3 regions of the Thermoanaerobacter sp. CM-CNRG TB177 genome follow, and region 3 is predicted to be linked to each of the others. Evidence: a T-box and tRNA genes for the amino acid it is inferred to sense, from the RefSeq annotation. Region 3 holds a T-box; the other regions hold tRNA genes.

Region 1 (3,174 bases), on a different contig from region 3:
CAAAAAGAGGTCTCAAGTCATGAGACTCTTCTTCTAAACTTAATTTTGCTATACCTTCTTTTGCAGAGGTGTAAACCACAGGAAAATCGATTTGGTCATCATTTGCTCCTAATTCAATAAATAAATCTAAGACTTCGTCAATAACCTCCTGAGGCCTTGCATCAGGCCTATCAATTTTATTTATGACAACTATAGGTTTTAGATCCAGTTCCAATGCTTTACTTAATACAAAACGGGTCTGTGGCATAGGTCCTTCAAAAGAATCTACCAACAAAAGTACCCCATCTACCATTTTTAATACTCGCTCTACTTCACCGCTAAAATCCGCATGTCCTGGGGTATCCACTATATTTATTTTCACATCTTTATATCTAACAGCAGTATTTTTGGCAAGAATTGTTATGCCTCTTTCTCTTTCTAAATCGTTAAAATCCAAAATCCTTTCCTCAACTTTTTCATTTGCCCTAAAAATACCGCTTTGTTTAAGCATAGCATCAACCAAAGTAGTTTTTCCATGATCAACATGAGCAATAATGGCTATATTTCTTACATCTTCTCTTACATATTTCATAAGGTATCTCCTTCCATAAAATAGGCTGTATCGCATGTACAGTATTATATAATATATTAAAGGATAAAAATAGTCAATATAAAAAAGAGCACTCTCTAGAGCACTCTTTTATCATCGTCATTTTATAATTCTTCTTGCTGTAACATAATGTTCTTTATAATAACCTTCATTTAAAGAACTTATTATGACCTTTCCTCTACCTGAAGAGCTTTGTATAAACTCCCCATTGCCAATATATATTCCTGAATGGTTTATCACACTACTCCCCAATGTTTTAAAAAATACCAAATCGCCTGGTTGAAGGTCACCGTAACTCACATATTCTCCTACAGTAGATTGGTCCTTCGCCGTTCGTGGCAAATCAAAACCAAAATTTTTAAATACGTAATAAACAAAACCGGAACAATCAAATCCTTTTGGAGTTGAGCCACCATAGACATATGGAGTCCCCACAAAAGACTTAGCATAATCTATTAATCTATCCACTAAACTCCTATCCACTTCACCTCTTGAGATATTTGAAGTGCTCCTTACCGCTAAGTACTGTCCGTAAATCCATCCTTCTCTTCCGTCAGAAAGCTTTATCTTGTACCACCCATTTTGCTTATCTAATACAGTCACTGTAGTGTTCTTGTTAAGCTGGGTTATGATACTCCCTGATAAGCTTCCTTTACTTCGCACATTTACATAATTACCTGTCACTATACCAACACTTAAATTTTCGGTATCTCCTCTTGAAACATTTGAAAAACTTCTTACAGATAAATATTTACCAAAAACCCATCCTTCTCTTCCATTTGAAAGCTTTATTTTATACCAGCCGTTTTGCTTATCTAATACAGTCACTGTGTCATTCCAATTTAGCTGGGTAATAACACTTCCTGCTAAACTTCCTTGGGTCCGCACATTTACATAATTACCTGTAATTTTTCCAATTCCCAATCCTTCCGCAAACACTGGGCTCAAAAAAGAACTGCCAATCAGCGTTGCACCAAACACAGAAATTACAAAAATCATTTTTCCCAGTCGCCTATCCACCGCAAATCTCCTTCCTTTATTGCCTCCGGAGTTAGCTGTCGGGTGCGGGACAGAAGGCATCCCTACTGTAGCTTAAAACTACAGATTAACCCCCAAAAGCGGTTCCTCCGTACCTTTCGGATTCGGCAAGATTGCATACTTTGTCCTTTTGTTTTATCATATCATATACTACAGTCAAAGTCAATGTTTACATTAAATCTTTCTTAAACTTTTTAATCTTTTTTTAATATATTTTATAAAAAATTAATAATTTGTGTGACAAAAAAATAAAAGGCTCAACGCCTCTTTCTCTTTTATGGTGCGGAGGGTGGGACTTGAACCCACACGGGAAACCCCATACGCCCCTCAAACGTACGCGTCTGCCAGTTCCGCCACCACCGCACGCTTTTTTAATTTCGTCACACTATGAATTATATAATCTTTTTAGGTCAGTGTCAATACCTATTTTTTAATACTACTTTTTTATATACCATTTTTCTATATTGTCGAAAACATTAAATCCAGTAGGGTCCACACCTTTTACATTGTCATATGCCATAACTGCTCTTTCAATATAGAAAAGGCCAATTATGGGTTGTTCCTCTAAAAAAACTTGTTCCAAAGCTTGATAATCTGTTTTTAAAGAATTCTCTTCTGAATCATAAAAAATTCTACTATATATTTCATCAACTTTAGAATTACTATAACCTATAAAGTTGTCTTTACCTTTTGTTATAAACATTTCAGACATATCTTGATTATAACTTAAATTCCACTCCATTAGTACTAAATCAAAATTACCCGAATACACAGTACTTAGTAAATTATCCCAATCTTTCGGTACAATATTTATTTCAATTCCTACATCTTTTAAATTATTCTTTATAATTTGAGCAACCTTAATTAAATAAGGATTATTTGCATTTACTATCAAATCAAATTTGAGCTGATAAGTTCCATTACTCCTTATTCCCTTAACTAAATTCCAACCACTTTCCTCCAATATTTTATTTGCTTCTTTTATATCATAATTATGAGATACTATTTTATTGCTATAAAGCCATGAATCAGGACGGACTGGAATACATGTTTTTAGGCCATGGCCAAAATATACATCTCTTAAAATTTTGTCAGTATCTATTCCATAACACATAGCTTTTCTAACATTTGAATCTTTTAAAGCTGGATTTCGATAGTTAGGTGCTATAAGTACATAATCTTGAATAACATATTTATAAATATTTACATTTGAAATTTCTTTGTATTTATCCCAGTCTATGTCACTTAAAAAAGTAAAATCCGCCTCCTTGCTTTGAAAAGATGTTATCATCGCATTTTCATTAGGTACAATTTTAAAAACTATACTATCTATATAAGGTTTGTCGTCTCTATAATAAGGATTTCTTTCAAAAATAACTTCTCTGCCAACTCTGTAAGAAGATATTTTATATGGTCCTGTACCGATAGGTACAATGTCTTTATTTAAAATATCTTTTTCATCTTTGAATTGATGTTCGGCTAAAATAGGAAAAGTAAATAAAGCTATTGGATTTGCAACAGGTTTATTTAAAACAACTTCAAATTCG
Region 2 (3,174 bases), on a different contig from region 3:
TTAAAGCGTAAATACTTCCTACTGATATTCCATTTATTAACTGCTGGATAAATTCATTCATCTTATCCACCCCTACCTTAATTAAATTCATTTTCTTAAGGGGAGGAATATTCTCCCCCCTTTAATCTTTTAAGGATTTACGTAAGCCTTATAGATTTGCTTACCGTCTTTGTATTCCAAAATCACCAAGCCTTTAACAGCATTGTGATTTTCATCTATGGAGATTTTGGCAGTAACTCCTTCTACATCCTTGGTGGTCATTAAAGCTTCTTTGATTTTTTCGGGTGTAGCTTCACCAGCCCGTTTAATGGCATCAACTAAAGCAAGTACCGTATCATAACCTACTGCAGCCATTGCATCCGGCTCGCTGCCGTATTTTTCCTTATACTTTTTAACAAAGTCCTGAACTTTTGGATCAGGCATTAAAGACGAATAGTGATTGGTAATAAAGGTGTTATTAAGCGCAGCAGCACCTGCAATTTCAACAAGCTTTGGCGAATCCCAGCCATCACCACCGCCCATAGGAACATTAATACCAAGCTCCCGTGCTTGCTTTACAATTTGCCCCACTTGCTCGTAATAACCAGGTACATAAATAAATTCAGGCTTTAAATTTTTAATCTTGGTTAATACCGCGCGAAAATCCTGATCTTGAGTAGTGTAGTTTTCATCAGCTAAGATTTCGCCACCGCCAGCTTTGAAAGCTTCTACAAAAAACTTAGCCAAACCCACCGAGTAAGGAGCTGTATTATCTTTTAAAACAGCAACTTTTTTAAGCTTTAATTCATTTAAAACGAACTTCGCCATTGCCGTTCCCTGAAAAGGGTCTATAAAGCAAGTCCGGAAAATATACTCCCTTACTTTGCCTGTTTTAGGATCTACTGTAACATCAGGGTTAGTTGCCGAAGGCGAGATCACAGGAACTTTATTAGTTTCGGCAATGTTAACATAAGAGAGGGTATTGCCAGAAGTCATCGAACCAATAATAGCAACTACTTTATCTTGGGTAATTAACCGAGTCGCAACCGAAGCGGCTTCTGTATTATCGGACTTATTGTCATACTTGACTATTTCAATCTTTTTTCCAAGAACTCCACCAGCGTTATTAATTTCATCTACTGCTAACATAATTCCATTTAAGCCTGATTGACCCAATGTGGCAACATTTCCCGACAGCTCTAAGTTTGCTCCAATTTTTATAACATCGTTATTCTCAGACTTACTTCCACACGCCGAAGCAAATAAAAGTAAAAACGATAATAAACCTGCTGCTACTCTCCTCACAATGCCTTTACGCACGGCTTACCATCCTCCTTTAAAATTTTCTGTTTTTTAAAAATAATCTTCCATTTTTGCTATAAGCACATAACCTGTCCTGCTACACCCCTCTCCTTTTTAAAAGGGTGCGAATCCACTGCAGATTCTGCTGACTATTATAATCATTTTAAAAACATATCTACGATTTTTACATTTTTCTTTATTTTTCTTAAAATATTCAGTATACATTAGGTACGTCCTATTAGTAACCATTTTCACCTCCTTGTGATCCTTTTTTCAAATTTGAATTAATTTGTGGTATAATAAAAATGATCTGCATATTTTAAAAAGGTTTTTTAGGGGATAATATTTAGTATAAAATTTTGATGGAGATTTAAATTTGATGGCTGATAATTAAAAAGGCAAAGGCACCTTTTTTCTAAAGGCGCCTTTGCCTCCTTTTCTATTTACTTCCTGCATTAATTATACTTGCTTTTCTTTGTTTTGTCAATATGCAAAGGAAAAAGGCTTAGAAGCGCTCTTGACATATTAAAAAAACTTTGATAAAATGGCCTTGCATGGACTTTTAATCAGCTGATGATGGTTAGAGTCCCTAATGGCACACCAATTTTAATATGCGGGCATGGCGGAATTGGCAGACGCGCCAGACTTAGGATCTGGTGTCTTTCGACGTGGGGGTTCAAGTCCCTTTGCCCGCACCACAGTAAAATCAATGGTTCCAAGGTTTTGAAAGTTTTGGAATTCACTATAAACGGGTGTTAGTAATGCAATAGTAATGCAATAAAACAAAAATACATACCCAATCGTTTGTTCCTTTACTGGCCATACACCAGCTTATTACTGTGCAGGTCTTTGTGTTTTATAAAGAAGTAAGAGAAGTATCGTCATTATCGTCATATCGTCAGAATGCAGTATTTTCAAGGCTTTTAGAATGACGATAAAAATTTAATATCGTCATGAATCGTCATAATATCGTCAGTAGTTAAAAATTTTTGTTTTTCTTTGTCATTTATTTTAGCTAATTCAATGTGTTGGGATACTCCAAGTTTAGCAGCTGTTGCTTTACTAATATGAAATAACTATGGAGTTAACAGGACCTAATGGTAACACTGCGAAAGTAAAAACTGGATGGATTGAAGAAAAGGGAACAGGCAAATTCAGATTGATAACATTGTTTGTTGATGAATGATTTGGAGAGTGGTTAGCATGAGAATAAGAGAACTTGATGTTATTAAAACAAAAGATGGACGAGAGGGGACTGTAGTGCATATTTTTGATGTAATTGGATTACCAAAAGCATATGAAGTTGAATTTGATGATGGTGAGTTAGAAACAATCGAGGAAGACAAAATTAGCGAAGTAATTTGGGAAATGCCTGCACATTAACCAACCACCCAACCGAACAGGGTTGAGGTGGTATTTTTATGCCTTCTTATTTATTATCTGCTAGATGAGTATGTTTTATTATTTCTTTCACTTCATCATTTATTTTTTCTGCTATTTGAATTTCTTGTTGAATAGATGGTAAAACAGACGAAATTATTTCGCTTGTTTTATGTCCTCATTTACCACCAAAAAATAAGGCAGGGGGTTGTCCCTGCTGATGGATAAAAGCTGTTTTTATCTGTTGCCTTGCTTATGGACAAGGCTTTTTTCTTTGTTTAAAAGGCTATTTAGGCTTTCCGCTGCAAGCCTCTGCATTTCAGGGGTTACGTGGCTGTAAAGGTCAAGGGTTATTGTTATGCTACTGTGGCCTAAACGTTCCTGCACAATCTTGGCTGGTATCCCCCTCTTTAAAAGTAGGGTAGCATGTGTATGTCTTAAATCATGTAGCCTAACTTGTGGCAGTCCAGCTTTTTTAAGTAGTCTTTGAAAATGCTTTGTGAATTCCCTTGG
Region 3 (3,174 bases):
TCTGCCTTGAAACAAGCCAATCCCTCAATCTGTAATTTACTTTAAACTCTGCTCTACCTTCTTGCTTTAATTTTTCTACAATTTTTATCCTCGCTTCTTCTGATTTCAAACCTGTAAATTCTCCACTGTCTACAAGCTCTCCATATTCGACAAAAGGCAAACTATCGTCTATATCTCCTATTCCTTTTATCACTCTTTTTATAGGAAGGTTGTATTTTGTTGCAAACTCATAATCTCTTTCATCATGGGCAGGAACAGCCATGACACATCCTGTTCCATATGTTGCAAGGACATAGTCTGCTATCCAAATAGGGAGTTTCTCTCCCGTCAGAGGATGAATTGCGTATGCTCCTGTAAATACCCCTGTCTTTTCTTTTTCAGTAGACAACCTTTCAATCTCACTCTGTTTTCTCGCGTATTCTTTATACTCTTCAACAGCTTGTTTATATTCTTCTGTAGTAATTAAATCTACAATTTCGTGTTCTGGCGCAATAACTACATACGTCGCTCCGTATAGCGTGTCAGCTCTTGTAGTAAATACCTTAAATGTCAGGTCTTTTCCGGCTACTTTAAATTCTATCTCTGCTCCATCCGACTTTCCAATCCAATTTCTCTGCATTATTTTTGTCTTCTCAGGCCAATCAAGTTCATCCAGTTTTTCAAGGAGTTCTTCTGCATAAGCAGTTATCTTAAAAAACCACTGAGTCAAATCTTTCTTTGTAACTTCAGTGCCGCACCTTTCACATTTCCCATCTATAACTTGTTCGTTTGCAAGAACAGTTTGACAACTGGGACACCAATTTACTGGAGCTTTTTTTCTATAGGCAAGGCCTGCCTCAAAAAGCTTCAAGAAAATCCACTGCGTCCATTTGTAGTATTCCGGTAAGCAAGTTATTACTTCATAGTCCCAATCAAAAGTCGCCCCCATTTCTTTAAGCTGCTTTTCCATCGTCCTTATATTTTCCATAGTAGAATCATAAGGATGTATTCCCGTCTTTATAGCATAGTTTTCTGCAGGAAGTCCAAAAGCGTCAAATCCCATCGGATGAAAAACTTCATATCCCTGCATTCTTTTCATACGCGCCCAAGAATCAGTAGGTCCATAATTGTACCAATGCCCTACGTGAAGCTTTGCACCCGAAGGATAAGAAAACATTTCAAGGCAATAAAGCTTTTTATCTGCATTTTCAGGATTAAATTTGTAAAGTTTTGTCTCCTCCCATTTTTTTTGCCATTTTCTATCAATTTCAACCGAATACGCCATACCCTCCACCTCTGCATTAAATTTTATTATTTTTCTCTATTAAAAAAAGTCTTTCATCTTTAAGAGACGAAAGACTTGCACTTCCGTGGTACCACTCTTTTTGGCGTAAAGCCCACTTAAACCTGTAACGGCGGTAACCGTGCATACCTACTACACTTCAGTATGCCTGCTCCGTGGCGAGTTTCGGCATCTTAGGCTACCGTTTTGCACCGACCAACGGCTCTCTTAAAGCTTACAATGCCTACTGCTCCACTTCATTGCATTTACAAATTGATTTGTACATTATTTTATTACAAAATAGAAATAAATGCAATATCATTTTAAACAATATTATTGTAAATCAGACACAAGTTGATGGTACTTTGTAAAAAAGTTTCTGTATGTAAGAAAGGTAACACTAAAACAGGAAATCGCTACTGTAGAGGCTAACATAAATGTAACCATTATCTGATATTTAACTGCCTCAATAGGGTCCACTCCTCCCAATATGAGACCTGTCATCATCCCTGGAAGTTGGACGATACCAAGAGTTTTCATACTGTCAACTGTAGGAATCATACCTGTCTTTATCGCTGTCTTTATCACTTTTTGTGCGGCTTGCCTTGAAGTTGCACCAAGTGACAAATACGCTTCTATTTCCTCTGACTTATTTTTTATTTCGTCTTTTAGCCTTGAAACAGCAAGCCCCGATGCCACCATTGCATTACCTATTATCATTCCTGACACAGGTATAACTTCCTGGGGTCTAAAATGTATATTCCCAAATAAAATAAGCAGAGAAATTGTAATCGCGGCACTTAAGGCAATTGAAAAAGTGATAAAATAAAAAACATTCGGTATTCCCTTCCCTCTCTTTGAAGCATTATTTCCAGCAACTACTATCATTAAAGTCACCATTGCCAAGGTAAATAAAGCATTATTTGCAGAAAATATGTAGTGTAAAATGTATCCCACTATTGCAAGCTGCACAACTGCTCTTATAGTACCTATAACTATTTCTTTTTCAATCCCCAGCTTTTGGTAATAAGAAATAAAAATTGATATTATCACAAGACTTGACGCCAATGTCAAAGACAATACACTCATTTAACCTTCCTCCTTTAACTTGCTTTGTATAAACAATTTTGTAATTTCATTTTGGGGATTTGTGAAAAAATCGTAAGTTTTTGCATATTCTACTAATATCCCTTTGTTAAGCAGTGCTGTGTAATCCCCAATGCGCTTAGCCTGCTCCATGTTATGAGTTATCCAAATAACCGTCAGATTCATTTCTTCCTTCAGCTTAACTATTAATTCTTCTATTATTTCTGTAGAGGTAGGATCAAGGGCTGATGTAGGTTCATCAAGTAAAAGAGCTTCAGGATTATTTGCAAGAGTTCTCGCTATAGAAACTCTTTGCTGTTCCCCTCCTGATAAATTTTTCACATCTCTTGTAGCATACTCATTATTCAATCCTACAATGCTCAAATAATACTCCACGTTTATATTTTTTTCGCCTTTAAGCATTGGACCATACTCAATATTGTCTTTAACTGTTCCTTCAAAAAGATGAGGCTGCTGAAAAACCATTCCAATTCTTCTTCTTAAGTCTATCACATCTATTGTTTTAATATCCACGTCGTCTATTAAAATACTGCCATGGGTTGGATCTATCAATCGGTTTATCAGTTTAATCAGCGTCGATTTTCCAGCTCCAGAAGGGCCGACAATAGTATGTATTGCTCCACCTTCAAACTTTACAGAAATGTCTTTTAATATCTCTTTTCCAAAACTACTGTAACTTACCTCTTTAAATTCTATTTTATTCACATAAATCACCTCTATTGTAACAACTGTTACATTTATATTTAAATTGTATCTCTATCTTTCATTAAAGTCAACAAAGTAAAAAATTCTTTGCAACTTTGATA

Evidence for each region. A T-box is a leader RNA that pairs with one kind of tRNA and senses whether it is charged. The one in region 3 lies ahead of leuS (leucine--tRNA ligase), so its partner is inferred to be a tRNA-Leu.
Region 1: it encodes a tRNA-Leu, which carries the amino acid that the T-box ahead of leuS (leucine--tRNA ligase) is inferred to sense. The anticodon was not compared.
Region 2: it encodes a tRNA-Leu, which carries the amino acid that the T-box ahead of leuS (leucine--tRNA ligase) is inferred to sense. The anticodon was not compared.

Annotation. Positions count from the first base shown of each region.
Region 1 covers NZ_JAFCAC010000063.1:6,414-9,587, forward strand. Annotated here, with positions in the region: gene typA (translational GTPase TypA) at 1-571, opposite strand, end outside; gene I4N53_RS07365 (C40 family peptidase) at 689-1,609, opposite strand; cyclic di-AMP (ydaO/yuaA leader) riboswitch at 1,615-1,747, opposite strand; tRNA gene I4N53_RS07370 (tRNA-Leu) at 1,906-1,990, opposite strand; gene I4N53_RS07375 (peptide ABC transporter substrate-binding protein) at 2,064-3,174, opposite strand, start outside.
Region 2 covers NZ_JAFCAC010000055.1:31,310-34,483, reverse strand. Annotated here, with positions in the region: gene I4N53_RS05800 (branched-chain amino acid ABC transporter permease) at 1-61, opposite strand, end outside; gene I4N53_RS05795 (ABC transporter substrate-binding protein) at 130-1,299, opposite strand; tRNA gene I4N53_RS05790 (tRNA-Leu) at 1,895-1,979, shown strand; gene I4N53_RS12655 (hypothetical protein) at 2,360-2,467, shown strand; gene I4N53_RS05785 (DUF4926 domain-containing protein) at 2,485-2,664, shown strand; gene xerC (tyrosine recombinase XerC) at 2,899-3,174, opposite strand, start outside.
Region 3 covers NZ_JAFCAC010000099.1:10,211-13,384, reverse strand. Annotated here, with positions in the region: gene leuS (leucine--tRNA ligase) at 1-1,264, opposite strand, end outside; T-box leader at 1,324-1,531, opposite strand; gene fetB (iron export ABC transporter permease subunit FetB) at 1,595-2,350, opposite strand; gene I4N53_RS11290 (ATP-binding cassette domain-containing protein) at 2,351-3,073, opposite strand.